4 regions of the Paenibacillus sp. MABNR03 genome follow, and region 1 is predicted to be linked to each of the others. Evidence: riboswitches for the same ligand, from Rfam matches in the RefSeq annotation. Region 1 holds a riboswitch; each other region holds the start of a gene.

Region 1 (7,422 bases):
CCGCCGGACTGCTGGCTGCCGCATAACGCTTAATGGGTATCATGCCTGCCTCATAAGCCAGTCTGCCCGCTTCAACTCCCATCCGCATTGCTTTTGCCATATTAACCGGATCTCCCGAACCGGACACAGCGGTGTTCAACAGCACACCGTCCGCACCAAGCTCCATGGCATAAGCAGCATCTTTGGGTGAACGTAACCCTGCATCTACAATAACAGGAACAACAGCCTGCTCAATAATGATCTCCAGATTATATGGATTAATAATACCTCTTCCTGCTCCGATCGGTGAAGCACCAGGCATCACCGCATGAACACCGAGCAGCTGCAGCCGTTTGGCCAGGATCACATCATCCGAAATATAAGGCAATACGATAAATCCTTTTTCCAACAGAATCTCGCAAGCCTTGTACGTTTCAATCGGGTCAGGCAGCAGCGTAATTCCATCCCCGATCACTTCAACTTTTATCATATCACAAAGTCCTGAAGCCCGGGCAAGTTCAGCTGTGCGTACTGCCTCTTCTGCCGTCGAAGCTCCCGCGGTATTAGGCAGTAATGTATATCGTTTCAGGTCGAGTGTATCAAGGAAGTGGCGCTTACCGCGCTCTTCCAGGTTCAGACGTCGAACGGCAAATGTCAAAACTTCTGTTCCGGATGCTTCTACAGCTTGACTCTGTATATCCAGATCTTCGAATTTGCCCGTACCCAGCAATAACCTTGAATTAAATGAATGATGTCCAATTTTCAACATGATTTAACCGCCTCCCACAAAATGTACGATCTCGATTCGATCTCCGTCTCTTAATACGGTTGTAGCGTGATTCTCACGCATCAAAATTTGGCGATTTAACTCCACCACCACAGTTTTAACTTGTAGATTGAAGGAATGCAGCAATTGATCTACACGATTTAAATGGTCTTCAACCTCCATGCTTTGCCCGTTAACGATGATATTCACTGCATGATCTCCTTTCTGCTCAACCTTTCCGGACACAGCTCTTCAATGCCGAGCTCCTCCGAAGTATGACCGCCAATCAAATTAGCCATCAGTCTGCCGGTTATTGCACTAAGCAAAATTCCGTTGCGGTAATGTCCAAATGCGGTGTATAGACCCGGTATGCTTTCACAAGCACCGATATAAGGCAACCCGTCAGGCGTCGATGGCCTAACCCCTGCCCAAGCGCGCAAATATTGGGCTTGCCCTATGCCAGGAACCCAGCTTGCTGCGGATGCGAGCAGCTGTTGTATACCTTCAACGGTAACGATCTGATCCGAACGTCCAGGTAAACTGGTAGCTCCTATCCAGACTTCGCCATTTGCTTTCGGGACAATATACACATTATCTGCATAGACTGTCTTGTCCGGTCTGTAACCTGTGTCATGATCTGCAAACCGGACTGCAGCAATTTCGCCCTTCACCGGGAGAACCGGCAGATTCAGACCTGCCTGTTTTATCAGTTCTCCTCCCTGGAGACCAGCTGCAATAATGACATGCTTACACGTCATTATTCCAATGGACGTGTCCACGCCCTGCACTCTATTCGCTTCCACATTCAGCCTTACATTCTGCACACCTTCTATAACTTTAGCTCCCAGCGTTTGAGCAGCCCTGGCGTAGGCACGCGCCAGATTGACAGGGAGAACCTCACTTTCTGACGGTCTGTACAGAGCTCCGTGCGCTTCTTCACTGATCCATGGGGCTCGATGTTGAAGAATGGAACGATCCCACCACACATGCTCTGTTGTCAAATCACCGCTTCTCTTGTCTCTATAATTGTTCATTTCGTTTTCCTGACGAAATGGTGTAATAAATCCATGCTGCTGCAGGCCAATGTCAATTCCACTGAGTGCACTAATGTGTTCTGTTTGCTGGTAAAGCAGCGCTTTGCTTTCATGTGCCAGTTTGGTCAAGACTGGGGAATGGAATTCCTCGCTGTCCGAAGCCAGCATTCCGGCTGCTGCACAAGACGTTCCTCCTGCAATACGTGAACGCTCAACCAGTATCACTTCCTTGCCCTGTGAAGCCAGCTCATACGCTATGGCACAACCAATAACGCCGCCGCCCACTACAATGGTTTCCGCATGAAGCTTGCCCCGGATTTCTCCGCGTATTTGGCTCGAATAGGCTGTTCCAGTTCTGTACAGACTTCCACTTCGACTGCGACTTCTTGCTTCTTCGCTCATCCATTCATCTCCTTGATTCGGCTAAGTTCTCCAGCGTTCAATTGCCTGCCGCAAGGCAGCTCCTGCTACCTTCGGATTTTCACTCGCCCATAATGATGATATTACGGCAACTCCACTTGCCCCTGCCGCACGCACAGCATTAATATTTGCTGGTTCAATGCCGCCAATGGCAATAATCGGAATCGAAACCGCTGAACATACCTCGTTTAGCGCGGATAGTCCTCTCGGCTTGAACCCTGGTTTGCTGCCAGAAGAAAACACGTGGCCATAAAAGAGATAATCCGCACCTCGTTCTTCAGCTTCCTTTGCTTCACTTAGAGAATGAACAGATACGCCGAGCCGAAGTCGATTGGTTGTATTTAAAGAAGAACTGTCAGCACTGGCCAAGTCGTATTGACTCCAATGAACTCCTTGTATGCATTGATGTTTATTCAGCTCATTCAGACCATTGATGACAATACGCTCCATAGGGATTCCCTCGTCGTGCAAGCTATACGCCCACTCCATCTTCTGTCCATCCGATAAGTGCTTCTCCCGAATGTGTATATAGTCAAAAGATGGCCATACCTCTTTGGCAGTTTTTACAAAACGTTGTTTATCACCTGTACCTGGTGAAACTGCATGCAGTTCAAATGAACGTGAATTCACATGTTTATGAGAGTTTGTCGTGTGGGTTCGTCTCCTCTCCATAGCAATATGTACAACAAAAAAAGCCACTCCCGTAGGGGAGTGGCCGCGAAGTCAAGTCCTGTTAGTTAATGACCGTTACATGCCATTTGCACATGTTACAAGCTATTGGATCATAGCTGTAATCTATACATAATATCTGCATGCTTTGTACATGTGGGCACTCACATTCGCTACAACAATCGAATTTGCTTGCCCATGTCATTCACTGAAACGCGCCACTTCCCTACGCTGGTATAACCCAGATCAGGTGCAAAGGGTCCGGAATCGCATCATTCCATCTCAGCCGCAACGTGCGGCCCCCCCAGTGTTCATATGAAGTTGTAGCCTATGTTACCATAGACACCTTTTTTTGTCACCGTTCATTTTTTCTTTTATGTTGTTAATGAACTGTTTCGTTTGAGAAGCTCTTCCCCATCTGCTCAATTGCTAGTTTTTCTCGGACCATGCCTCAACATCCCATGTCTTTGTTACCCAATCCTGATAAAATTCAGGCTCATGGGAAACGAGCAAAACTGTTCCTTTAAACTCTTGCAAAGCTCGTTTAAGCTCTGCTTTTGCAGTCACATCCAAGTGATTAGTCGGTTCATCAAACAAAATCCAGTTGCTTTCCCGCATCAAGAGCTTGCACAATCGGACTTTCGCCTGTTCTCCCCCACTAAGCGCACTCAGCGGACGGGTGATATGCTCATTTTTCAAACCACAGCGGGCCAGGTGGCCCCTTACTTCGTTCTGTGTCAAATGGGAGAACTCATTCCACACGTCTTCAATAGGCGTAATATTTCCGGCACGGACTTCCTGTTCAAAATAAGCTGTTTCCAGGTAATCCCCCAAGAACGTCTTACCACTAATCGGCGGTATTTTGCCCAATATGGTTTTAAGAAGTGTCGACTTACCTACACCATTACATCCAACGATGGCTATTTTCTCGCCTCGTTCTATGGTCATTGTCATTTTAGGCAGCAATGGGTAGGAATAACCAATCTCAAAATCAATTCCTTCGAATACCGTTTTGCTGCTCGCACGCGCATCTTTGAAGTTGAATGTTGGTTTCGCTGCTTCATCCGGGCGATCAATTCGCTCAATCTTGCCTAGCTGCTTCTCACGGCTCTTGGCACGTCCAGAAGTCGAGGCACGTGCCTTGTTGCGCTGGATGAAATCTTCCTGTTTCTTAATATATTCCTGCTGTTTTTCATAAGCATCAATGTGCTGTGCTTTCTGCATATCCGCCATTTCGAGAAATTTGTTATAGTTGGCTGCATAACGCGTCAGTTTGGCGAATTCCAAATGATAAATGACGTTTACCACTTCATTCATGAACTCCGTGTCATGCGAGATCAGGATAAACGCATATGGGTAGTCTTTCAAATAACGCGTCAACCATTCAATGTGCTCGACATCCAGATAGTTAGTTGGCTCATCCAGCAGAAGAGCTGTCGGTTTTTCCAACAACAGTTTGGCGAGCAGTACTTTGGTCCGTTGGCCACCACTTAGCGCAGCAACGTCACGATCAAGTCCGATCGCGGACAAACCGAGACCATTTGCCATTTCTTCCACTTTTACATCAATCAGATAAAAATCGCCCTGCTCCAGTTGTTCCTGGATTTCGCCCATTTCTTCCAGCAGTTTTTCCAGCTGGTCCGGGTCCGCATCAGCCATTTGATCTGTAATGGCCATCATTTCCTTTTCCAGCTCGAGGAGTGGCAGAAAAGCATCCTTCAATACGTCGCGGATGGTTTTGCCTGGAGTCAGCTTGGTATGCTGGTCCAAATATCCGTAGCGGACTTTTGGCGTCCACTCCACTTTCCCGCTGTCTTTCAGCAACTTCCCAGTCAAAATATTCATCAACGTGGATTTTCCGACACCGTTTGCCCCGACTAAGCCTACACGCTCTCCAGCAAGCAAACGAAAAGATACATTTTTAAATAACGTGCGATCTCCAAAATTGTGACTCACGTTCTCTACTGACAATAAACTCATAAGATGAGGTTGCTCCTATCTATTTGACATTACTTTTTAATCGGTATTGTTGATACCGGTCAAGTTCTGAACTAAAACCCTATTTTAGCACAGGACCTGCCTTTTCTGAAAGTAATGAAATAGCGCAGTGTCTTTCTCAATAAATGACTTTATTAATGTAACAATTGTGTTCAAAATACCCTTCCGCCGCAGCCTGCTTCGCATCCGTAAAAACTTCCTCCGCTCGAAGATTGTTCTGACAAGTTGCTGGATAATAATACTTAATACCGGTTGAAGATTCTACACCTCCGATCACGGCTGTTCTTTTCACCAGTCTACCGCCACCAATGGCATATGTATTAACTTTCTGGTTACCAACAGGCAAACCCTGGATAAAGGCCATGATCCCTGTGTCATTGATGGAATTGTACCAATCTTCCTGTGATATGAGCGGCAGGGTAAACGTATAGGAAATCCCATTTCTTCTTGCGAACTCATTATGTCGATTGATGACCTCGGCGAGGTTTTCCTGAATACTCATAACGATGCGGGATCGCCTGACCTGATCAAACAATTCTGTATCTTGCAGCAATGGAATACCCGTACTTAAAGCAAGTTCGTTCTGAAAACCTTCGATCCATTTCCCCTGACTGGCATCATACGCGTACACATACCCATCGAGTGTAAAATTAATGCTGCTGCCATCAGAATCAGCGTAAGTATAGGGTATTTTAGGACCCCATACCTGTCGGAAAGAATCATCAGGTTCACCCGTCAACTCCGTCTCCTTTGCCAAAATATAATAACCATCATAATCGAGTACGACGACGGCCGGTATGTAATCAAACAATGCTTTTATCGCATTGGGATTATCCTGTATGCCCATATTCAAAGCCATCGTCTGCGTGAATGTCTGCAGCGCCAGTTCTTTATCAGCCTTCACAAATTTGGTGGAGTCATAGCCTGCCTCACTGTTTTGTTTCTCGTTCTGATGCATTACGGTTCCCGCATCCAGTACTGCCGTTTGGAGGGCCGATCTATACCTCTGACTTAAAATCTGGGCTTCTTCCGCATCTTGAGTGTTATGGGAAACGATCCAAAAGAAGGGCAGAAAAATTAGAATAAACACAATGGACAAATCAGTAATCTTCATTAAGAACCATGCCTCCATAAGTGGTGAATACTGCTGATGCAGGGTCTGTGCCGTATAGCCACTCACGAAACAGCATGGCGGGTGTCCGATTGGTATTCTTAAGTGTGATTGTGAAAAAATCCCCCAGTGTCAGCGTATATCTGCGGAGCAGATCATCACCTGGAAACGTATCTGTGTCAGGAAACAATGTTTCAAGAATTTGCGCCGAATAATATCCATCCTGTACCGTCTCGTACGTACCTGTGAACGTGCTTTGATCCATTGGGTCCGTATAGTGAGGGACATATTTTTTGTGCAAATGCTCCATCGTAATTTCATAGACATTGCCTGTTCGCGCCAGCTGTTCTTCAAATTCGGCATACATGCCAGGAGAAATATACCCTTTGGTTCGGACTGAATCCACAAAACGGGTAACCGTCTGATATACGGTCATTCGTGTCATATCATCCTGTCGATCTGCCGTTTCAGAAGCCGGGTATACATAAAGCAGAAGTACTGCCAGCATAACTGCTAGCAGCTTGGATACAGCATTTATCAATTGATACTGGCCTCCTTCCAAAACGCAATTTTAAGCAGTTCCCCGCTCTCACTTCTTATAAACTCTGGCCTGTATGAGGCGGATACGGAAACAGGTATAGTCGCACTCTTGTTGATAAGCGGATCTATCGCATACGTATTCCCGTCCACATGGACTTCGACCGGTGTGCCTGTCATTTGTCTTACCGTATGTAATACCTCAGCTCCGCTGTATCTGAGTGGTTTGCTTATGTTTAATGTCGTACTCATTCTACCTTCCATGTTTTCTGTAGTGTTCATAGTAGAACTCAACGCACTGGATATAACGCTAACACTCTGTTGTCCATACAGACAGGCTGTTACAAACAGGACAATCGCGGTACAAAACAACATGAGTTGCTGTGTATTTTGGGACACTATAAACCGACTCCTGTCAGGATTGCTGGAAGATCAGTCCTCTTACTACATTGGATTTATCTTTTACGATAACTGCCTTGAACTTTCCACTCGGGTTGACGTATTGATTGTCTTTTTCACTCATGGTCTGGTTAATGCTGCCCACTTTGCTGTCTGGAGCAATGACCGAACCGTAATCCGCATTATTAATGTCCTGGGAAATGTTTAATTCATTGCCATACCACTGGCCGCCCTTGTTTTTCCCTGTAATGACCTGAATACCAAATTGATCTTTGTCCGCATATTTACGCAGCGCATTTGTAACCTGTGACCCACTGATTGTTGTCCCGTCATATACTGTAAAAGCGGCCTGAGACAATTCGGTCTGAATGTCAGCAAAGTTGTTCTGTGCCGTTTTGGTCGCCTCCTGGGCCGAAATAAACAGCAGCACCACAATCGTAATGAGGGCAATAGTCAAAAAGATCCCTGCTGCCACTTTTAAAGCACTTGAAGCATTGTTCATGTTAAAT
Region 2 (7,422 bases), on a different contig from region 1:
ATGAATGCTCGCGCGGTCGTTACGGCAGCCAGTACAGACGAACCCTTGGCCAGTTCGGCCGTGATGGCGGCGGAATAGGTACATCCGGTCCCATGGGTGTGGCGTGTTACAATACGCACGTTCTCCAGATAATGAAAGGAGGTGCCGTCGTAGAGCACATCCACGATCATCCCGTTACCCTCAGCATGACCACCTTTGACCAAAGCATACGCAGAGCCCATGTGCACGATCCGCTTGGCGGCTTCTTCACGTTCCGCCAGGTTCCGGATGCTCATCCCGGTAAGCAGCTCCGCTTCCGGTATATTTGGTGTCGTGATCAGCGCATGTGGAAGCAGGTCCGTGATCAGGGCATGTACCGCCTCCTGCTGAAGCAGCGGGGCACCGCCTTTAGCAACCATAACCGGATCGATAACCAGATTGGACCAGCCGAATTGCCGCCATTTCTCGGAAACCAAACGAATGGTCTCTGCACTGAAGAGCATGCCCGTCTTTACCGCCCCAGGCTGAAAGTCTTCACCCGTGGAATCGAGCTGCTGGGCGATGCCTTCCAGTGGAACGGGATATACCCCCTGAACACCGAGCGTATTCTGTGCCGTAACAGCCGTAATGACAGATAAGCCGTAAGCACCCAGTTCCTGAAAAGTTTTCAGATCTGCCTGAATGCCCGCCCCACCGCCATTATCCGATCCGGCAATTGTGAGTGCCTGTGCCATACTCATCCTGCAACACCGCCAACCTGGCGAACTTGTGCCCGCTGCGCAAGCAATTCCGGATTTACCAGCGCAAGCTGGTTTAACAGCTCGATCTGGAAACTGCCCGGTCCCAGATGGGCTGTGCGCTCTGCCGCGATCTCGGCCGCAACCCCATAGAAGGTGAGTGCTTCGACAACGCTGCCGAGCAGTTCTTCTCCTGCCGGGGCAACCGCAGCAAAGGCACCGATGATGGAGCTGAGCAGGCACCCTGCGCCAGTGACTTGGGTAAGCAGGGCATGTCCGTTTTGTGCCAGGAATGTCGTCTGTCCATTCGTAATGACATCCTCGCGTCCGGTGATAACAACTACACAGCCGAGCTTTTGCGCTGCCCGCTCGGCGATCCCGATGCGGTCTCCTTCTCCTTGGCCTGCGTCCACGCCCTTGATGCTCCAGTTCTCGCCAATGACATTGGCCACTTCCGCCACGTTACCCCGCAGGACGGTGAGGCGAAGCTCACGCACGAGCATCTGAACCGTTTCTGTGCGATAGGCTGTTGCACCTGCGCCGACTGGGTCCAATACGACAGGTACATGATTGGCATTGGCCGATTGCCCGGCGAGGCGTATGGCTTGAACCACCTTGTCGTCCAGTGTGCCAATGTTAAGCACGACCGCTCCGGATATTTTGGCGACATCGGCTACCTCTTCATGTGCATAGGCCATGAAGGGAGAGGCACCGAGTGCAAGCAGACCGTTGGCTGTGAAGGGAGCGACCACGATGTTGGTGATATTGTGAACAAGTGGATTCTGGGTACGAACAAGAGTCAGATATGACATATGAAAATTCCTCCTAGTGAGCCATTATTGTTTTTTATAGCAGCAACTGCACTACTTACTGCTCCTGCAAGTTAATAAAAGCATCCGCGGCTTTGACCGATTCCGGAACCAATTCACTTTGTACCAGCCACTCCCGGACGTTCTCCCAGGAGGAGGCTTCCTGCCAGCCAAACGGCTTATCTTCTTCAGTCATTAGTGGCAGCAGGATGTCCAGGCTTTTTCCTTCAATCTCCGGATCAAGCGGGGACGTTTCATTTTCGTGGGTGAGCAGGATGTTCAATGCTTCTTCTGGATGTTCCGCCACATATGTTTGCCCTGCCTGCATCGCTTTGACGAAACGGGTGAGCTGATCCTTCTTGGCCTCAATGCCCTCATCGCTTGCCGTCAGGACGAGTTCATAATAATCCGGTACGCCGTAATCGACAGGATTGATCGACTTCACGGCATGACCTTCTTTCTCCAGAATCAACTGCTCATGATTGATAAAACCACCCATTATGGCATCAGCCTGTCCGGAGGCCAGCGATGGAAATAGGTCAAAACCGACATCCACCAAATTCATGTGGTTCGGATTGCCACCATCCTGGCGGATCATCGTGCGTACCATGGCTTCATACAGGGGAACGGAGGAATACGCTACCGTCAGTCCTTCGAGATCTTTGGGCGAATGTACTTTCCCGTCCGTTTCCGTCAACAGATGAACGAGCGGATGCCGAACAACAGCGGCAATGGATCGTACAGGAATGCCTTCTCCACGAGCTAGCAAAATTTGCGGCTGATAGCTCAGCGCCAGATCCACTTTGCCAGCAGCTACAAGCTTGAGCGCATCATTCGTATCAGCAGGCATCTGAATGTCCACATCGAGACCTTGGTCTGCAAAATATCCCTTCTCCTGTGCAACGTATATAAAGGAATGGACTGCGTTCGGATACCAGTCGAGCATGATGGACAATGAATCATGGTCACCAGACGACGATCCGGTTGTTGTTGAATCTGTGCCCTGAACCTGGGGATCGGAATCGGACGATGATGGGTTGTCACCCGTATTGCCACAACCGCTGACGATCAACAGTAAACAGATGAGGGCAGGAAGCAGGATGTGAATGAGTTTCTTTTTTCTCATGGATAAATGGGCCTCGTTTCGTTCATTTTTGTTTGGTTCCAATCGCTGATATGTTTCAAAGAGATCGACAGGAAGGAGCAGCACTTGTTATCTCATTGCGATTGCCCTTTAATCGACTTTTCTCTGCCTGCATGGTCTGCATTCCGCTTCAATCCAAGGGCTCGCTCCAGCCAGGCAATAAGCACGAACAGACCGATGCCCAGCAAGGATAACAGCAGAATGGAGGCAAACATCGCATCGGTATTCATGTTGCTGGACATTCTGCGGCTGAAATAACCAAGACCTTTGCTGCCTCCGAGCCATTCGCCAATGGTTGCGCCGACCACGCAGTACACCACTGACATCTTCAATCCTGAAAAGAAAGAGGGGAGCGCAAGAGGTACCTGTAGCTTGCGGAACAGATCCCACTTGCTTGCTCCCATGGTCATCAGCAGTTCGCGCTGTTCCGGGTCGCCTTGACGGAGACCATCATAGGTGCTGACCACAATCGGAAAGAAAGCGATCAGAAACACCACAGCGACTTTGCTCCAGAGTGTGTAGCCAAACCACAGAATGAATACAGGAGACAGGGCGATCAGTGGAATCGTCTGGCTGATTACGATGAAGGGATACAGCGCCTTTTCAATCGAACGGCTGAGGTGCATGCCAGCGGCCAGTGCGCTTCCGGCAACGATGGACAAGCCGAAGCCAACTGCTACCTCCATCAATGTGGCAGGCAGATGGGTTCCCAGGAGCAAATGCCTATGCTCAACTAGAGAACTCGCTATTGATGTAGGTGCAGGGATAATGAAAGAAGGGACCCAGCCCAATCGCACGATGCATTCCCAGCCAGCCAGCATCAGGAGGAGAAGCACAGCGAACAGGGCATAGCGGGCAAACCATCTGCTGACGTTAAAGCTTCGCATGTAGTTGTTCCTCCAACCGTTGTCGCATCTGTATAAGATCGGGATCGTAGACCATGTCCGAGTGTCTCGGACGGGGCAGAGGCACCGTGATGTCCAGCAGCTGCCGACCGCCAGGAGTCAGAAGGACAATCCGGTCACTTAATAACAGGGCTTCTTCGATATCATGCGTGATGAACAGCACCGTTTTGCCGAGGCTTTCCCACAATTCTAGCAGCCAGCGATGCATCTCCCGCTTGGTCATGGCGTCAAGCGCGCCAAAGGGTTCGTCCAGCAGCATCAGCTGTCCTCCTGTCAACAACGTGCGAAGCAGGGCAACCCGCTGCTTCATGCCGCCGGACAGTTCGTCCGGGTAGGCATGCTCATAGCCGGATAAGCCGAATCTGTCGAGTCCGGCCATAATGTCAGCGCGCAGCTTCACCTTGTCCTGCTTCCTCGGGGCAAGCTCCGAGGGAAGCAGGCAGTTCTCCATAACCGTCCGCCAGGATAACAGCAAATCCTTCTGCGGCATGTAGGCGACTCGACCAAGTCGCTGTCCTGGCGGCACCCCAGCAATTTCGATCGTGCCGTCTGTCGGTTCAAGCAAGCCTGCCAGCAGCTTGAAGAGTGTACTCTTGCCCGACCCGCTGGAGCCGATCAGCGAGACGAATTCTCCCTTTTTTACACACATCGACACATTGGAGAGCACGGGGGAATGTCTCTGATCCGGAAAAGTAAAGGTCATGTTGTCAATCTGTACATCGTTGCTCATTTGGTTTCTTGACCCCCTTGGAATAAAAACTGCCTGAAAGGAAATGCACGTTATTTGCGATCTGTATGTAAGTAAACGCGAAAAAGCCCGCCCATTTCCGGAGAAATGAGTGGGCCTGTTAAGTTCAACCGATATTCATGTTCATATGAATATGAAAAAATCCGTTAACTGAAAGTCCGCTCCACTTCCCTCCGCTGGTATGATCCAGATCAGGTTCAAAGGGTCCGAATACATTCATTCGTCTCAGCCGCAAGGCTCCCCTAGTGCAATCGTTCAAGATATGCAGTTGTGTACACAGCATATATCACATTCCCGCGAGATGTAAAGAGGGCGGCTTAAAAGAAGTGTGCGTAAAGAAGTTAGGAAAGTGACCTATTCTAATTGTTTGAATGTAACAGTGAATCAAGCTCACCGATCAGACGGGCAATCTGTTCAGGTGTGCCAATCGTAATCCGAAGCCAGGAAGGCATGCCGAATTCGGCACCGCCGCGGACAGAGATGCCTCTGTTTAACAATTCTTTGGTAATCGGGCCACTATCCTGCAACAGATCCACCATCATGAAATTCGTTTCGGAAGGGATGTAGGGTAACTTCCAATGATCAAAGGACTGCATTAACGTTTCCCGTCCCTGACGATTGTAGTGCAGGCAATGAGAAACAAATTCATGATCATCCAGGCTGGCTGAAGCAGCGGCTTGGGAGGTGGCCGTCAAACTGATGGGCAGCTTGACCCGGTTAATGCCTTCAATGATGCTTTCATTCCCGATGCCATATCCAATTCGCAGGCCGGCAAGTCCATATATTTTGGAGAAGGTTCGCAAAATAATCAGATTATTATACTGCTCCAGCAGCTTAACCGTATCAGGATAATCTTCACTTTCCGCAAATTCATAATACGCTTCGTCCAGGACAACCACGACATGGGAGGGCACATGTTCGAGTAAACCAAGCAGGGCATCTGCCGTGAAAATGGTTCCGGTTGGATTATTCGGATTGCACAGCCAGATGATTCGGGTAGAAGCATTGATCCGCTGCCGGAATTGCTCCAGGTCCAGTGAATGGTTGACCAAAGGCACTTCATGAATAACCCCGCCTGCCAGCAGCGTAGCGCCCTTATACCAGTTAAAGGAGGGGACCGGAATGAGTGATTCCTCGCCGGGATTAAGAAAGGCTTGGGCGGTAAGGGTTAGGAGCTCGAATGATCCACTGCCAAATACCAGTTGGGAGCTACGCACACCCAGACGTTCCGCAAGTTTGTCACGCAGCAGTTGGCTGGAACCGTCGGGGTATTGAGCCAGAAGATCGGAGCTCAGCGATCTGACTGCTTCCGCTGCCAGGGGAGAAGAGCCAAACGGATTCTCGTTCGCTGCAAGTCGATCTACACTTTCCAGTCCCAATTCCCGCCGGATCTGTTCCATGGATTTGGCAGGTGTATAAGCCGGAATTTGATTTAACAGATCTTTAACAGGAGGAGAGGGAACGGTTGAGAGGGATTGCATAATCATACCTTCTTTCCAGTGGAATTAGATCGAGAATGATATCTGTTTCTGGGCTATCTGCTGTGGTGTCTCTTGTGGAGGAGTCAACAAGCGATTTAGAATAAGATTTTCAAAATGAGCAAACCCGCTGTCCCGAACACGTGGACGCTCCAGCGTAATTCGGGTATCCATCGTTATATGACCATCCTCGATTAACAGTACCCTGTCAGCCAGCGCAACCGCCTCACTGACATCATGAGTGACCAGAATGACAGTCAGATCTTCTTCTACCCACAAGCGTTCGATTAATTGCTGCATCTCAATTCGGGTCAATGCATCCAATGCACCCAGCGGTTCATCCAGCAGCAGTAAACGCGGATGACTTGCGAGTGCCCGTGCCAAGGCAACACGTTGTTTTTGTCCGCCAGATAATACCCCCGGCCAGTCACCTTCACGCTCTCCAAGTCCTACATTGCGAAGTGACTGGCGTGCATTTTCCTTGTTCTTGTCTGGGATTCCCAGCCGTACATTGTCGAGCACGGATTTCCAAGGCAGCAGTCGGGCTTCCTGAAACAGAAACCGTGTCTCTGGTGCTGTACTGCCAAGCTTTCTGTTGCCCAGCATAACGCTTCCGGAAGAGGGGTATTCCAGCCCGGCGATCAGACGCAGCAAAGTGCTTTTGCCACAACCACTTCGTCCAACGATGGCTACAAATTCCCCTTGTCTTACATTGACATTGATGTCGGATAGAATTGTCCGCTGATCATACGATTTCTGAACCCTATCTACTTGAAGAAAAGGACTGATCTGACTTGTGCTCATGGATCAATTCACGCTCCTTTGGCTTTACTTGCGGGATAGAGCCGGGTTCCAGCGCAGCCAGCGCCGTTCCAGCCATTTGGCGATGGTATCGGACAGCTTGCCCAGCAGGGCATATAGCAGAATGCTTAAGACGATTACATCCATCTGCATGAATTCCCGCGCATTCATCGCCATGTAGCCAATCCCCGCATCCGCCGCAACCGTCTCGGCTACGATAAGGGTCAGCCACATAATGCCAAGTGCATAACGAATACCCACGAGAATGGAAGGCAGTGCACCAGGTAGGATAACGTCTTTATAAAGGGACCAACGGCTGAGGCCATATACTTTGCCCATTTCAATCAGACCGGGATCGACCGATCGTATGCCGTGGAACGTATTCAGATATACCGGAAAGAATACACCCAGGGAAACGAGAAATAATTTTGCTTCTTCACCGATCCCGAACCACACAATAACGAGGGGGATCAATGACAGATGCGGAATGTTACGAATCATCTGTACCGAGGAGTCGGCGATCTTTTCCGCAAGGGAGGAGATGCCGTTCAGCACTCCCAGCAGAAAACCCAGACCCCCACCAATGAGGAATCCTCCCAAAGCTCGTCTGGCGCTAATACTGATATTGTTCAGTAGTTCACCGTTACCAAGCAGACGAATGAAGGCCTCCAGTACTTGAGCGGGACGGGGCAAAATATTGGCTGCAACAACTCCGGATGCAGTCAGCCATTGCCACAGAGCCAGAATGAGTAGTGGTACAACAAAAGGAATGAACTGGTTAAACCATGCCCGGTTAAAGGTTTTGGACCGCACGTTATGCC
Region 3 (7,422 bases), on a different contig from region 1:
TGGACTTCACCCGGGGTGCCTGCTGTTCGTCACGAGTACGATTGCTGCTCTTTACATGGCATTGATCTTGCCTTGCGCTTTGATATACAAACTTTCATAATAAATAGATGGAGCAGCCTGGCTGCAGCCCGGGAAGCTGGAGCATAGAAAAGAACGGATAAGAGGAGCGGACGGAATGACGGAACCGGAATTGGACATCAAAACGAGGATTTTGCTTGCAGCCAAGAAACTTTTTGCACAGCAGGGGTATGACGGGACAAGTGTTCGTCAAATCTGTGATGAGGCAGGTGCCAATGTGTCACTGGTCTCGTATCATTTTGGCGGAAAAGAAAAGGTGTTTGAAGCCATATTCGAGCACTTCTTTCCTGGTCACATGCTGAATGATTTGGCTGCGGAGTCCATGTCCCCTGTTGAGGGTATCACCAAAATTGTAGGTGAAGTCGTAAAGTTCACGATGAATGACTGGGAGATGAGCGATATTGTACAGCTTGAAATAACGCTGAATACCCATCGCACGGCTACCGTATTTCGCTTCCTGGACCCTGTGTGGACCAAAGTGAAGGACTTGTTGCAAGAAGGCAAGGACCAAGGGATATTCCAGATCGATTCCGTATCTTATGCAATGCTTCAGGTCATGGGTGTGGCTCTGGCACACAAACGTGCCAAAAACTCACGGTTTACGTTTAACTATGAGGATATGGATACAGATCAGCTGGCTGAACAGACGATTGAATTCGTACTACGAGGACTGGGAGTGAATAGACATGAATGAAACGATTGAATTGATGATGAAACACCGCTCGGTGCGGAAATTCAAGCCGGACCCGGTAAGTGAGGAACAGCTGGCGGCAATTGTAGCTGCCGGGCAGATGGCTTCCTCATCCAGTAGCGTACAGGCATATAGCGTCGTTGCCGTGACGGATTCGAAACTAAAATCGAAACTCGCTGCATTGGCAGGTAACCAAGTCTATGTGGAAGAATGTCCTGTTTTTCTCGTATGGTGTGCGGATCTGTACCGATTGAGTGATGCGGCAAGACGCCACCTGCCAGAGAAGGAATCCTATGCCGATTCCACAGAGAACTTCATGGTTGCAACCATCGATGTGGCCCTGGCCTCCCAGAATGCCGCTCTGGCGGCTGAGTCGCTTGGTTTCGGGATTGTATATATTGGCGGGCTGCGTAACCGGATTGAGGAAGTGACTGAATTACTGGGATTGCCGGAAGGGGTTTACCCTGTATTCGGTATGTGTATCGGTGTAGCCGATCAGGAAACCGGAATTCGCCCACGTCTGCCACTGAATGCGGTACTTCACCGCAATCGCTATGATGCCGAGAAGACGCTCCAGGGCGTGGAAAGCTACGACGAAACAACGATAGCATACATGAAAGCTCGCACGAACGGTGAACGTACAACACCGTGGTCCGAGTTGATGGCGAAACGCCTTACGGAGCCGGCACGTCTTCAGATGAAGCCTTACCTCGAAGGCAGAGGATTTATGAAGCGCTAAAGTAGTTGTATAGAAGAAGGTCAGCCGGGGAGTCCGGCTGACCTTTTTGTTGTCGTCATCTGCACCCTGAATTAGGGCAAACGGTAAAAGCGCTTGGTGTTCTGGTAAAAGAGTCGTGCCGCCTGCTCGCTTCCCATGCCGGTAATCTCGCTCCAGGCCTGAATGACCTGTCTCGTCATGGCGGGATGTGTCATGCGCCCCTGAAACGGTCCCTCAAAAGGCCAGGGACCATCGGTTTCCGCCATGACCTGTTCGGCAGGGTATCGCCTTGCCAGATCACGGATTTCCTCTTCGTATTGAATATCAGGTGTGAATGAGATGAAGTACCCGTTATCAGCCATCCGCTGAACAGTTTTGGGGGAGCCCTTGAACCAGTGAAAATGGGCATGTCTGAACTGATATCGTTCCAGCATGTCACAAACGATGTCGGCATCTTCATATACGGCATGAAGCACGATGGGTTTGTTATGCCGCTTCGCAAGCTGGATAAACCGTTCAAGCAGCTCGATATACCCGCTCTGGTCAAAATCTTGCCCCTCCTGTTCAGCTTCCTGGCGATTGTAGTAAGGCAATCCCACCTCCCCAATGGCCGCAGCTTGTCCGATGTGCTTTTCAATCCAATCAAAGAAGAGGTCTTGGTCTGCCGCGGCAGGCAAGGACTGTTCCGGGTGGAAGCCGAAGGCCGGATACACGGTTCGGGGATTCTGTCTCGCCAGCTCCAGATTGGCCTGGGCCGAAGCCATGTTCATGGAAACTGCGATGAGTGCTTCAACCTGTTTGTTCGAAAAGGATTGCAGCATCTCACGTCGCTCTTCTGGTGTGTATTGATCGAGATGAATATGAGCATCGATTAATGGTGCAAAAACTTGAGTATGCATGGAGGTGCCCCCCTGTAGTCTTTGGTCTTTCGAATAGTGATACGCAAAGGATGCTGAACTGGATCACCACTTTAGGTAAATACAACCAAAAACCCGTACTATGGAGATAGTCGGGCTTTCTTTTGTTCTTCTCTCATCCACTCGGAAATCTGTCGTTTGCGTTCAAGGAAAGCAGGTTCTTCCGTAATTTCTTCACGTCTTGGACGGTCAAAAGGAACATCTACCTCCTGCAGCACTGCAGCAGGTCGATTGGATAACACATAGATTCGATCGGCAAGCAGCAGTGCCTCTTCGATATTATGGGTTATGAACAGCACCGAGCGGCGGTTCTGTTCCCAGATATCAAGCAGCCAGCGCTGCATATCGCTGCGCGTCAATGCATCGAGCGCACTGAAGGGCTCATCGAGCAGCATCAGTTCCTGTGGGCTGAGCAGGGCACGAAGAAATGCAGCACGCTGCTGCATGCCGCCCGATAGCATATGCGGATAGGCCTGTTCGAATCCGGCGAGACCAACACTGGCCAACCACTTCCGTGCTTCCGCGAGTGCTTCTGCCTTGGGCGGAGCACTTGCCGATACTTCACCTGCAAGCAGCACATTTTCTTCAATGGTGCGCCATGGGAAGAGAGCAGGCTGCTGTGGCATATAGCTGATTTTACCCCGCTGTCCGGTAACGTTCTGTCCGTTCATCAGGACCTGGCCTGCTTGCGGTTTTAGCAAGCCTCCAATGATGTGAAACAACGTGCTCTTGCCGCAGCCGGAAGGACCAACGATGGCTGCGAATTCGCCCTGCTCCACAGTCAGGGACAATCCGTTCAGGACCGGGAGCTTGCTCCTGCGTTCCCGAAATGAAGCATGAACGTCCTGTACTTCCAGCGCAGGCAGATTCCTAGTCCCGGAAACGGACATAGCAGCGGGAGCGGGAGTGAGTGATCCTTCATTTGACCCCTTAATTGTGGTACTTCCGCTTGGCACTGTTTGCGCCTGTTCGTTATGTTTGAGTGTCATCTCGCATTCACCTCCTAACCTTGTATATTGCTTATGATGCGATTCAACGCTTCTGTGGTCGCCAGCGAACGAGCAGCTTCTCCAGCAGGGCAATGAAAAGGAAGAGCAGCAGGCTAAGCGCTACAATAATCATGATCGCAACGAATAGACGGTCTGTCCGGTAGGCGGACTTTTGAAGCATCATATAATAGCCGATCCCTTTATCCGCTCCGATCCATTCTGCAATGATGGCGCCCATCACGCTGTATGTGGCGGCAATTTTGACACCGGAGAAGATCGAGGGCAATGCGTGCGGCAGCTCCAGCTTCCAGAAGATCTGTCCGCGTCTTGCTCCCGCCATGCGCATATAATTCATCATTGCGGCATCGGTTCGGGTTAGACCATCCATGGCAGCAACAGCAACGGGGAAGAAGCAGACCAGGATAATGGTAATCAGCTTGGGCAGCAGCCCGAATCCGAACCAGATCAGCAAGAGCGGAGCGAGCGCGATGGTAGGTATATTTTGACTAAGGATAAGTAATGGATAGAGGGCTGATTTCAGGAATGGAATCAGATGCAGCACCATCGCAATCAGCAGTCCTACCAGTGTGCCCGCCGCGAAGCCGATCAACGTGAGCTGAATGGTCGCCCATGCATGCATGCCGAGCCGTTCTGCCTGGGATGCCGCTTCATGCGCGATGTCGGAAGGTGCCGGCAGCATCCATTTTTCAATGTGAAACAGGGACACCGCGCCCTGCCATATCGCTATAAAGAGAATAACCGCCACAATGGGCGGCCATACACTTTTGAAATAGGTATGCATTAGCGATACTTCTCCGTCAGGGTATCCATGCTGAAGCCGTTCGGGCTATGGGCAATTTTGATCTGGGAGATGATGCTTGGACTGCCAGCCTCCACGAGCACCTCGTGCATTTTGCGGACAACTTCGAGCAGTTCCTCCAGTTCTCCCTCCATCGTGGTGTCGAGCGGGTTGACCTGGTATTTCAAACCGGATTGCTGAATAACTTCAATGGCACGATCCACGTAAGGGTATGAATTTTCACCATTTGGCGTTTTGGGAATGACCTGAATGCTAAGCAGTGTGCTTGCCATGAGAGATCACGGCTCCTTTCGGGTTAGTTGTATTTTATTGAGGTAAAAATTCGTTCGTATACGCCTTGGATACATCAATCTGCTCATCGAGCAGTTTTTTGTCGAACATCCAGTCCGTGTAATTTTGCCATACTTCCTGTTTCTGCTCACCCCAGCGCGGAGCATCGTCCTTGTACTTAGGGCTGAGCCATTTTTGGCTTGCCAGGACAAGGTCCTTATCCAGATCCGGTACAGCCTTGATCAGAATGTCCGCAGCTTCTTCGGGATGATCAATAGCGTATTGGTACCCCTCGGAAGTGGCCTTCATAAACGCCTTAACCAGCTCGGGGTCGTTCTGAATGGTCTGTTCGTTCGTAACGAGTACAGGGGTGTAATAGTCCAGCGCGTCGGAATAATCCTTCACATACAGCATGTCGATGGGTTCTCCGCGCAGCTCGGCTTCAATTCCGGTCCAGGCGTAGAAAATCCAGGCAAAATCAATGTCCCGTTTCACTGCGGTAAAAAAGTCGGCATCGCCCATATTAATATTTTTCACTTTGGACACATCGGCGCCTTCGCCTTCCATGATGGATTGCATGACTGCTTCTTCCACAGGGGAACCCCAGCCGCCATAGGATTTGCCTTCAAAATCTTTGGGTGATTTAATGTTTCGGTCCGCCGGAGCGGCGAAACCGGACGTATTATGCTGAATGACGGCTGCAATGGAGACAAGCGGAACGTCCTGTGTACGGGCTTGTGTTACACTCTCCTGATAACTTACGCCAAAAGGCACTTCGTTCGACGCAACCATCGTATCCGCGCCCCCAGCACCCGGCTGCACAATCTCAACATTCAAGCCTTCCGCTTGGTAGAAACCTTGATCCACGGCGGCATACAGACCAGTGTGGTTTGTATTTGGGGTCCAGTCGAGCACGACTTTGACATCCTTCAGTGCTGCGCTATCCCCTTCATTGGTGTTTTCAGTGTTGCTGCTGCCGTTCTGTCCTGTGGGTGCTGCCTCCTGGCTGCCGCATGCAGCGACGGTGACCAGTGTCACACACAAGAGCAGGAGGCCGATCATTTTCCGCCATCTCATCTTGATTTCTCTCCTTCAGTTGTCCGGCCAGTGGCACGGGGTACTCCTTGGCTTCATATCCAAGCATGGTGCATAAATCCTTCGATTTATACCAGCTATGATCCGGATGGCATCCTTTTTTATACAAAAAGAAATTAAGAAAAATGTCTTATCCATGTAAAAAAAGAAGCCAGACCGATTTGGCGGCACTTTTTCTTGCAATATCAGTAAGTCAGCTTCGAAGCTTAATCTTTCTGATAACATCAAAAAAAGCGCCCCGAAATCCGGGACGCGTGCAGGCGTTAGAGAGGTGGCGTACAGCACATGGCTGGGCCTATTCAATATACTCCGATTCCTACGCTGGCATGATCCAGATCAGGTCTAAGGGTTAGTATCTTCGTGGGATACACTCTCAGCCGGCCAATTCCGACTCCCCTGGGAAACTATGAAGTTACGGGCATTACTAGGTGTAATTATAGGCCAGCGGGTGGAACGTGTCCAGTCAGGAACTGGATGGGATACGTAAATAATTATCGTGGCGAATAATATAAGGCGATCTGGCTTAGTGCAAAAGCATCGGATAGTGGGCCATAGCCTAAGTGCTGAGGATCTGGAAGGTTTCCAACAAAAACTTGGATCAAATCCGATGTTTGATATCTCGTCGCATAAGGGCTGCTTTCCCTATTTCAGCGATCAGCTTTTGATCGTTTGACCTTGACCGGGGTCGCTTGATTCATTTAAATAACATAATTTAGATACAAAAGGAGATAGTACTGCTATACAAATAATTATTTTTTACATAAAAATGGGGGCGTACTGAATGATCCTTAAAATCATATTCGCAATTATTCTGTCCTATTGTATCTACGTTTTTTTCACAGCTTACCTTTTATTTTTGGTTCCGTCTCCAACTACTATTGAAAATACGGATATGCAAAAATCGGTAACAGAAGGAAGTACAACAGATCGCGTATTACTCTTGGAGGACGGCTTTCAATCCGGTCAGGTGAGAATCCAGACCATTCGAGAGGCGAAAACAAGCATCGACGTGGCTTATTACTCCATCCAAAAGGGAAAAACATCTCAACTCTTTTTTGCTGCTTTATTCGATGCAGCTGATCGGGGTGTGCATGTTCGAATCATTTTAGACGGGATTTTTCACAGCATGCGCGGAGAATTGCGTGATATTCCAGATGCCATTGCAGCTCACCCCAATGTGGAGTTAAGGTATTATGAACCACTCCACATATTTATGCCATGGACATGGCATAACCGTCTGCATGACAAGATCCTTCTTGTCGACAACACATATGGCATCATTGGCGGCCAAAATATTGGTGATAAATACATGGCATTGCAACCCCAAAAAGACTATGTATTCGATCGGGATGTCCTTGTTTACAATCCAAACCATAATACGAACAGCACGGTTGTTGAAATGAAAAAATATATAGATCGGTTATGGAATCATCCATTCACCAAACCAGAAAAACATGCAAAACGTCAGCATCATGCAAAGGGGGTAAAAGAGCTTGCTCGGCTGGCTCAGTTATATAAAAAAGCTCGGGCTCAGAGCGATCCTTTTGTTAAAGTGTTGCCGAAGGAATGGGCTCAAGGAGCTCTTCATTCCGACCACGTCGCTTTCATTCACAATCCAATCAAAAGGCTGTATAAAGACCCGACCATGTGGAGAGCATTTGTTCATTTCGCCAATCAAGCAAAGTCGAAAGTGTACCTTCAGACGCCATATGCCATTCCTACCAAGAAAATGAAGAAAGCAGTACATCTGTCGATGAATCCAAAAGCAGAATGGGTCATGCTAACCAATTCAATCCAGCAGACCCCTAACCCTTTGGCTTTCGCGGGATACTTAAGCTCTAAGA
Region 4 (7,422 bases), on a different contig from region 1:
TGAAACGAATCATGCAGCATGCTGATATAATAATTGTAAGTAAAGATGTATGGCAGAAGAGACGTACATACACATGACAACGATGGTTTGAACTCATCCTGTTTCAGATTCGGTTAGTCGGAGGCTATCTTATATGAGTGTACCGTTCAATTCAGAACAACCTGGGCAGTCGGGAGCAGTGCAACCGATTCCTTCCGATCCGTCATCTGGGCTGCATCGTTTACAGATTTGGGAAACGCCATTATTGCGGCACGGAAGCAGTGTGCTAGAAGCATTTGCATGGGAAGAGGTGATGTGCCGCCGAGTGGGCGAAGGCCATTTGCCGGTAGCTCATATTTGGCGCCATCCAGATGCCTTTGTAGCGGGTCTGCGGGATCGACGGCTGCCAGAGGCTGTGGAGGCGATGGAACGCATGAGAAGACGGGGAACAGCTGTCTGTGTTCGTCCCTCGGGTGGTGCTGCTGTTCCTCTTCATCCGGGCGTGGTTAACGTTTCTTTGATTTTGCCTAATCCGGGTCGGGCTATCAATATTCACGATGATTTTCGCGAGATGGCCTCGCTTATTGCCGAGTCGTTAACGCCGTGGTCGACTAAAGCACAGACCGGAGAGATCGAAGGAGCATTTTGTCCGGGGGATTATGATGTCAGTGTCGGCGGACTGAAATTTTGCGGAATTGCCCAGCGCAGACAGGCGAAGGCTTACATCATTACGGCTTTTATCATTGTGGAAGGGCACGGGGATAAACTGGCAGCGGATGTACGCAAGTTTTATCAGGATGCAGCAGGCGATTTGAAGGAAGGTTATCCCGATGTCCGGCCAGGCACGATGGCTAGTCTGCAGGAGCTGGCAGGCGTTCCTTCTGCCGCGGCTTATACCGCTTCCCTGGTTCGTACACTTCGTAATCGGTATCCCCTGGCGGAAACTGGACGGGTGTTGTCCCTGGACCGTGAGACAGTAAGACAGACGGCAGAACAGATGAAGCTCCGCTACGATTAGTATCGTGCGAGGACACTTGGAATTGGTTAATAGAGATGATATGATGTGATTTCGGAAGGAGAGTGCCAAGATGGAAACATTAAGATATACATTCGAATATGAGGTTGTATCTTCAGGCGAAAAGTCTGAATTCAGCCAAATGGCAACAAGCAAGGAAGAGGCTGCAGCGCTAATCGTTGCGCGGATTGCCGACCTGGAGTTCACAGGCGAAGAAGATATCAAACTGGGCGATCTGATTGCTATCAGCAAACAGGTTGGGGACAACTATGTTGCATGCGAGGGCTGTGCTTCCTAGTAGAGCGCGTCAGGGGACCTATCCAAATACAGCAAGTCTTCCGGAATCGGGAGGCTTGCTTTTTCATTGCTAATAAAAAGAGATATCTGGCAGTCTTCAGGCTGGAGATATCTCTTTTTTTATATTCCCGATTCAGATCTAGTAGGGCGGCCATAACAGCTTGCGTGCCGTTTCATAACGTTCAGCCACCGCAGGCCAGTAGACCACATTCCACCAGTCCTCAATATATTTCTTGCGCTCATTCTGATGTTTCAGATAGTAGGCATGCTCCCATACATCCAGCGGCAGGAGCGGCACGATGTCGGACTGGGACAGGTTCTGGTGCTTCTCTGCCTGTAAGATCTCCAAACGATGTGCCCGCGGGCTCCAGACAAGCAAGGCCCAGCCACCGCCCTCCACTTTGTTGGCGGCTTCGGTGAACTGATTTTTGAACGCCTCGTAACTGCCGAAATCCCGTTTGATCTGTTCCGCAAGCATGCCTGAAGGTTTGCCGCCGCCCCTAGGATTCATGATCGTCCAAAAGATGGTATGCAGGTAATGACCTGCACCGTTGAAGGCTAGTTCGCGTTCCCAATGTTTGACGAGTTCAAAGTTATTCTTTTTCCGCGATTCAGCCAGTTTCTTCTCGGCCACATTAAGTCCGTCCACATAGGATTGATGGTGCTTGTCATGATGAATGCGCATCGTCATTTCGTCAATATGCGGCTCGAGTGCATTGTATGCATAGGGAAGAGGCGGCAGGGTGTGTCCTCCAATGGGGACGGGCTTCTCTTTCACAGGAGGCGCAGACGGTAAAGTCATGCTCTCTGTGGCACCGGAAGAAGGCGATTGAACAGGGACGGCTGAAGACTGTGCCTGTGATGGAGGCGATGAAGGATTGGCTTTACCGACTACGGAAGCCGGCTCTTCCGCTGTTTCTTCCTCGGAGCGTCCTGTCCATTGAAGATACTGTTCCAGTGAGAAGTTCTCTTCATTTGCCGCATCCCGAATGACACCTGGCTGATTCAACGTATCCAGCACGCCGAGGAAATACTCCGATTCACGGATAAAGTGCAGAATGACAGCCTTGGCAAGCGGTACAGCCTGCACAGCAGCACTTTGCTCGAGCAGCACATACAACTGTCTGATGAACTCCCGCGATTGGGAACGTGCAGAGGCCACAAGCTGTTCCACACAGCGGATCATATAAGGGGCAGGTGGGTGGGTTCCGGGCAAAAGCTGTTTCAACAGCTGATTGGCCACTTTCTCACTATTTTCAAAAGTCGCCGCCCATTCCTCAAGCAGCTTTACATAAGAGGGCTCAAGTTCGGGAACCAGTGCCCGAATGACGAGCGTATGCTCTTTCTCCTGCTCTTTCCAGAATCGGATCTCCTCCAGAATACGCAGAGGCAGCAAGGGTCCATATGTAGACCAATTCATATACGGTGGACCTCCTTCAAGTGAAATTTTAGAAATCAGCCCATCAAGGAATGTCAGGCTCAAACCATTTATAATCGTCCCAAAAGTATATTCTTCAGCCATGTTGTCCTATGTGTACACAAAAAAAAGAGCCCCGCTGGGGCTCTTGAATCACCGGAAGGTAACTATTCTCCGGTATTGGTATTCTCCACATCATCGCTGCTTGTCTTCGTCACATGACTCAGGAACATAGAGACACGGCGAAGGTACTCCTTCGGATGTTCCCGGAAGATCAACTCATGATGCGCATCCTGTACAATCCATTCTTCCGAGTAGGTGTTGGTTTGGTTGGCGGCAAGGAGCTCCGCGATTGGATAGGGAGCCTTCTCATCTTCCGTACCGTGAATGAAGAAGATCGGGAACGGATAGTCTTTCTTTTTGACTTCCTGATACGGGATTTGCTGCAATCCGGTGCCGTTCAGAACCGGGAATAACAGATTCATGATCTGTAGGGTCGGCTGGCGCGGCAGATCGATCTGGTTATGGATGTTGTGATACAGCGTATCCGGCTCCAGCAGGAAGGTGCTGTCGAGAATCATGGCATCCACGTTCTCCGTCAACAGACCAGTCTGTAATGCGGTACCTGCGCCCATGGAGAAGCCCCAGACGACAAGCTCCTGAGCACCGCGCTGCTTGGCAAACTGAATCGCACCAAGCAATTGCTGGGACTCGGCTTTGCCGCCCGTGGCGACCGCCTTGTTCACCTGTGAGGCGAATCCGTAATCAAACATCACTACATTGAAACCGAGCTGGTGGGCGTAATGAGCCAGGTCATACATCGGTACCCAGGTTTCCTCCCGGTTGGCACCATATCCGTGACTGAAGATAATGGTTTTGTTGACTTCGGTGTCTGCGGGAATGTACCAGCCCTGCATCGTCCGGCTGCCGTCTGCTGCCGGGAACGTGATGTCTTCGTACTTCATATTCTTGGCCTGCATCGGGTTGGAGAATACAGGGGCTACGGTTGGATTGGATAAGACCCAGGCGATATAGCCGTGTAGTGCAATAAAACAAAAGAGCAGAAAAAATACAACGGAGAGCAGCAACGCTACGATAATATGTTTGAACCGGATCAGCCTCGGTGATAACGAAGAGGGCAGATCGGACACTTTCGTTTGCAGCGGGGCTTCGCTCTGGGATGTCGGAAACATGATTGCCCCTCCTTATTAAGATCAATTGAAGATAACAACGAGTTCAGATCGGGTAAAATGTCTTTTTATCCTTACAAGCATGTGCAGCAAAATCTTGTCTTTATATATCTTTATCGTATGTTTCCCTATAGTTAAAGTCAATTGATTGGAGGCATTTGTTACGCAATTGTTATATAGTTCGAAAGATATATGGGTAACATTTCCTGATGGTGCAGATTGCAGGGGATTTAGGCTTATAAAAAGAAAATATTTACACCTTATCCGGTTGTGTTTTGGCGCTTTTTGGTTTACAGATGAGATTGTTTCTCATATAATTTATGTAACCAAGTTTCATGTGATGAAACATGAGGAGGGCATTATGCCATGGAAGACCGCAAATTAACCGTCCGTGCTGTGGAACGGGCGCTGGATATATTATTGTGTTTTACCACCCGCAGTGATCTGGGACTCACGGAAATTGCCAGCCAGATTGGTTTGCACAAAAGTACAGTTCACCGTCTGATGGCTACACTGGAGGAGCGGGGATTCGTTATTCGTGATGCTGCCACAGAGAAATACCGACTCGGTATTCGAATCTGGGAGCTGTCTGCCCATATGTCCCGCAGTGATGATCCGGCCATATTGCTGCTTCCTGCGATGGAGCGGCTCAGAGATCGTCTGGGAGAGACCGTCAGTCTGTATCTTCGGGATGGCAGTGAACGGATACGAATTCAGGCCGTCCAGAGTGATCAGGCAATCCGCCGTGTGGCTCCGGTCGGCGTGCGGCTTCCCTTATCTGTAGGAGCATCCAGCAAGGTGCTAATGGCATTTGCGACGGAGGAGGACCGGGAGGAATTGATGAATAGCCCGGAATGGCCGGTATTTATCGATCCTGAGGTTTATCTGGCCCAGATGGGAGATATTCGGGAGAATGGATATGCAACCAGCTACGAGGAACGGGAGCCTGGAGCGGCTGCAGTATCCGTACCGATTATGGACCGTAAGGGAAATATCGCTGCTGCACTTTCGGTATCCGGACCCGTTAGCCGTCTGTCCCAGGAAACTTTGCATGAATATGCACCTGTGCTGAAGGAAGCGGCTGCGCAGATGGGCCTCATGTTGTCCTGATTTTGAATACAGTGGAAGATAAAGGGTTGTTTTTCTGATGGACTTGCGCTAGTCTGTAATGGACGGCCCGGCGGGGCTGGAATGATGAATTGAATATGGAACTGCGGTACGTATACCGCAACTTGTTAACGTTACTGGGGGAGTCCGAATTGTCCGGACTGAGACGGAATCGCATGAGATTCCGGACCCTTTGCACCTGATCTGGATCATACCAGCGTAGGGAAGTAATCGGCGATATAACCACGAACACCTGCATAATACTGCCTTTGGCATGTCTCCACTTGAGGGAGCATGGCATCAGGCTTGTTATGGGTGATGGACATGAGCCGGTTCCCTCGGGAACCGGCTTTTTTTATATACAGTGAACAGGCGAACGTCCGCTGCAAAGAAGGATTACATCTCCTGATGTGCGGGCCTGCGAGAATGGGGTTTAGTCCAGTCATTCAATAGCCTGTCAGCTTAATCTGCTGTAATGTCCTCTTTTCCGAAGTGTGGTCGCTCTTTCTTACCTATGCGTGGATGATTGGGCTGGGTGCGCAAGCCAACAAACGGACTAATCAATCCATGGGACCACCAACGAGGAGGAAGAGGTAGCGATGAGTACGGACAACAGAACAACGGGACAGAACCATTCAGAGCATATGTTGGAAAAGGAAACAGGGGCGGCCGGGCGGGTTCAGCCATTTCCCGGCAGCCGCAAAGTGTACATTCAGGGCTCACGTCCGGACATTGCTGTACCGGAGCGTGAAATTGCCCTTCATGACACGAATACTCCCCAAGGGGTGGAGCATAACGAGCCGCTGCGTGTCTACGATACGAGCGGCCCCATGACCGATCCCGGATTCCATGCGGATATCCGGGCAGGTCTGCCAGCTCTGCGTACACGCTGGATTACAGAGCGGAATGACGTTGAGGCATACCAGGGACGCACCGTCAAACCGGAGGATAACGGTTTGAAACCTGGAGGGAAGAGAGCCGGAGCTGAAGAGTACCCGGGCTTGCGCGGCAAACCGCTGCGTGCACAATCCGGACGATGTGTCACCCAGATGCACTATGCGAGAAAGGGCATCATTACACCGGAGATGGAATTTGCAGCCATTCGTGAGGGAGTGGAGCCGGAATTTGTGCGGCAGGAGCTGGCGAGCGGCAGAGCCATTTTGCCGTCAAATATTAATCATCCCGAGAGTGAGCCGATGCTGATCGGGCGCCATTTTCACGTAAAGATCAACGCGAATATCGGCAATTCGGCCGTTTCCTCTTCGATCGAAGAAGAGGTGGAGAAGATGACCTGGGCGGTTCGCTGGGGATCGGACACGGTGATGGATCTCTCTACGGGCAAGGACATTCATACCACCCGGGAATGGATCATCCGCAATTCGCCTGTACCGATTGGAACAGTGCCGCTCTATCAGGCGCTGGAGAAGGTGAATGGCGAAGCCGAGGCCCTGACCTGGGAACTTTATCGTGACACGCTTATTGAGCAGGCAGAGCAGGGAGTGGATTACTTTACGATCCACGCAGGCGTGCTGCTGCGTTATATCCCGATGACGGCCAAACGGATGACAGGGATTGTTTCCAGAGGCGGCTCCATTATGGCGGCATGGTGCCTTGCACATCATCAGGAGAATTTTTTGTACACCCACTTTGAAGAAATCTGTGAAATCATGAAAAGGTATGATGTGGCCTTCTCTCTCGGAGATGGACTCCGCCCAGGCAGCATTTATGATGCCAATGACGAAGCGCAGATGGCTGAACTTGCTACGCTCGGTGAACTGACGCAGATCGCGTGGAAGCATGATGTGCAGGTGATGATTGAAGGGCCGGGACATGTGCCGATGCACAAGATCAAGGAGAATGTCGACCTCCAGATGGAGATCTGCAAGGAGGCGCCGTTCTATACACTCGGACCGCTGACGACAGATATCGCACCGGGCTATGACCATATTACCTCAGCCATTGGGGCGGCGATGATCGGCTGGTTTGGAACGTCCATGCTCTGCTATGTGACGCCCAAGGAACATCTGGGCCTGCCGAACAAGGATGATGTGCGGGAGGGAGTTATTGCCTATAAGATTGCTGCACATGCCGCGGATCTGGCCAAAGGCCATCCCCGTGCACAGCGCCGGGATGACGCACTGTCGAAGGCCCGCTTTGAATTCCGCTGGCGGGACCAGTTCAACCTGTCACTGGATCCGGAGCGTGCGCTGTCCTACCATGATGAGACGCTGCCGGCTGAAGGGGCCAAGGAAGCCCATTTCTGTTCCATGTGTGGACCGAAGTTTTGCAGCATGCGCATCACCCAGGATATTCGTGCCTTTGCCGCAGACAAAGGGCTGTCCGAGAATGAGGCTGTGGCGGCTGGAATGCAGGAGAAGGCTGTGGAATACCGAACCCGATCCTAGGCGACGTTACAG

What was found. A riboswitch is a leader RNA that binds a small molecule or an ion and turns the genes downstream of it on or off. The one in region 1 is predicted to bind thiamine pyrophosphate.
Region 2: another riboswitch for thiamine pyrophosphate. It lies ahead of AAIH57_RS09530 (ABC transporter ATP-binding protein); the one in region 1 lies ahead of AAIH57_RS08235 (thiamine phosphate synthase).
Region 3: another riboswitch for thiamine pyrophosphate. It lies ahead of AAIH57_RS24700 (ABC transporter substrate-binding protein); the one in region 1 lies ahead of AAIH57_RS08235 (thiamine phosphate synthase).
Region 4: another riboswitch for thiamine pyrophosphate. It lies ahead of thiC (phosphomethylpyrimidine synthase ThiC); the one in region 1 lies ahead of AAIH57_RS08235 (thiamine phosphate synthase).

The regions. Positions count from the first base shown of each region.
Region 1 covers NZ_JBCIYR010000001.1:1,960,102-1,967,523, forward strand. Annotated here, with positions in the region: gene AAIH57_RS08220 (thiazole synthase) at 1-748, opposite strand, end outside; gene thiS (sulfur carrier protein ThiS) at 752-955, opposite strand; gene thiO (glycine oxidase ThiO) at 952-2,181, opposite strand; gene AAIH57_RS08235 (thiamine phosphate synthase) at 2,203-2,871, opposite strand; TPP riboswitch at 3,075-3,184, opposite strand; gene AAIH57_RS08240 (ABC-F family ATP-binding cassette domain-containing protein) at 3,298-4,848, opposite strand; gene AAIH57_RS08245 (hypothetical protein) at 4,985-5,980, opposite strand; gene AAIH57_RS08250 (hypothetical protein) at 5,967-6,518, opposite strand; gene AAIH57_RS08255 (hypothetical protein) at 6,515-6,766, opposite strand; gene AAIH57_RS08260 (ABC transporter permease) at 6,930-7,415, opposite strand.
Region 2 covers NZ_JBCIYR010000002.1:169,495-176,916, forward strand. Annotated here, with positions in the region: gene thiD (bifunctional hydroxymethylpyrimidine kinase/phosphomethylpyrimidine kinase) at 1-719, opposite strand, end outside; gene thiM (hydroxyethylthiazole kinase) at 716-1,528, opposite strand; gene AAIH57_RS09520 (ABC transporter substrate-binding protein) at 1,584-2,651, opposite strand; gene AAIH57_RS09525 (ABC transporter permease) at 2,744-3,556, opposite strand; gene AAIH57_RS09530 (ABC transporter ATP-binding protein) at 3,543-4,304, opposite strand; TPP riboswitch at 4,474-4,576, opposite strand; gene hisC (histidinol-phosphate transaminase) at 4,682-5,803, opposite strand; gene AAIH57_RS09540 (ATP-binding cassette domain-containing protein) at 5,828-6,604, opposite strand; gene AAIH57_RS09545 (ABC transporter permease subunit) at 6,629-7,414, opposite strand.
Region 3 covers NZ_JBCIYR010000006.1:93,724-101,145, forward strand. Annotated here, with positions in the region: gene AAIH57_RS24670 (TetR family transcriptional regulator) at 176-772, shown strand; gene nfsA (oxygen-insensitive NADPH nitroreductase) at 765-1,508, shown strand; gene AAIH57_RS24680 (TatD family hydrolase) at 1,580-2,386, opposite strand; gene AAIH57_RS24685 (ABC transporter ATP-binding protein) at 2,485-3,294, opposite strand; gene AAIH57_RS24690 (ABC transporter permease) at 3,437-4,195, opposite strand; gene AAIH57_RS24695 (MTH1187 family thiamine-binding protein) at 4,195-4,485, opposite strand; gene AAIH57_RS24700 (ABC transporter substrate-binding protein) at 4,520-5,560, opposite strand; TPP riboswitch at 5,874-5,986, opposite strand; gene AAIH57_RS24705 (phospholipase D-like domain-containing protein) at 6,471-7,422, shown strand, end outside.
Region 4 covers NZ_JBCIYR010000009.1:64,122-71,543, reverse strand. Annotated here, with positions in the region: gene AAIH57_RS27285 (lipoate--protein ligase family protein) at 134-997, shown strand; gene AAIH57_RS27280 (hypothetical protein) at 1,068-1,292, shown strand; gene AAIH57_RS27275 (Fe-Mn family superoxide dismutase) at 1,431-2,711, opposite strand; gene AAIH57_RS27270 (alpha/beta hydrolase) at 2,876-3,901, opposite strand; gene AAIH57_RS27265 (IclR family transcriptional regulator) at 4,265-5,008, shown strand; TPP riboswitch at 5,135-5,248, shown strand; gene thiC (phosphomethylpyrimidine synthase ThiC) at 5,650-7,410, shown strand.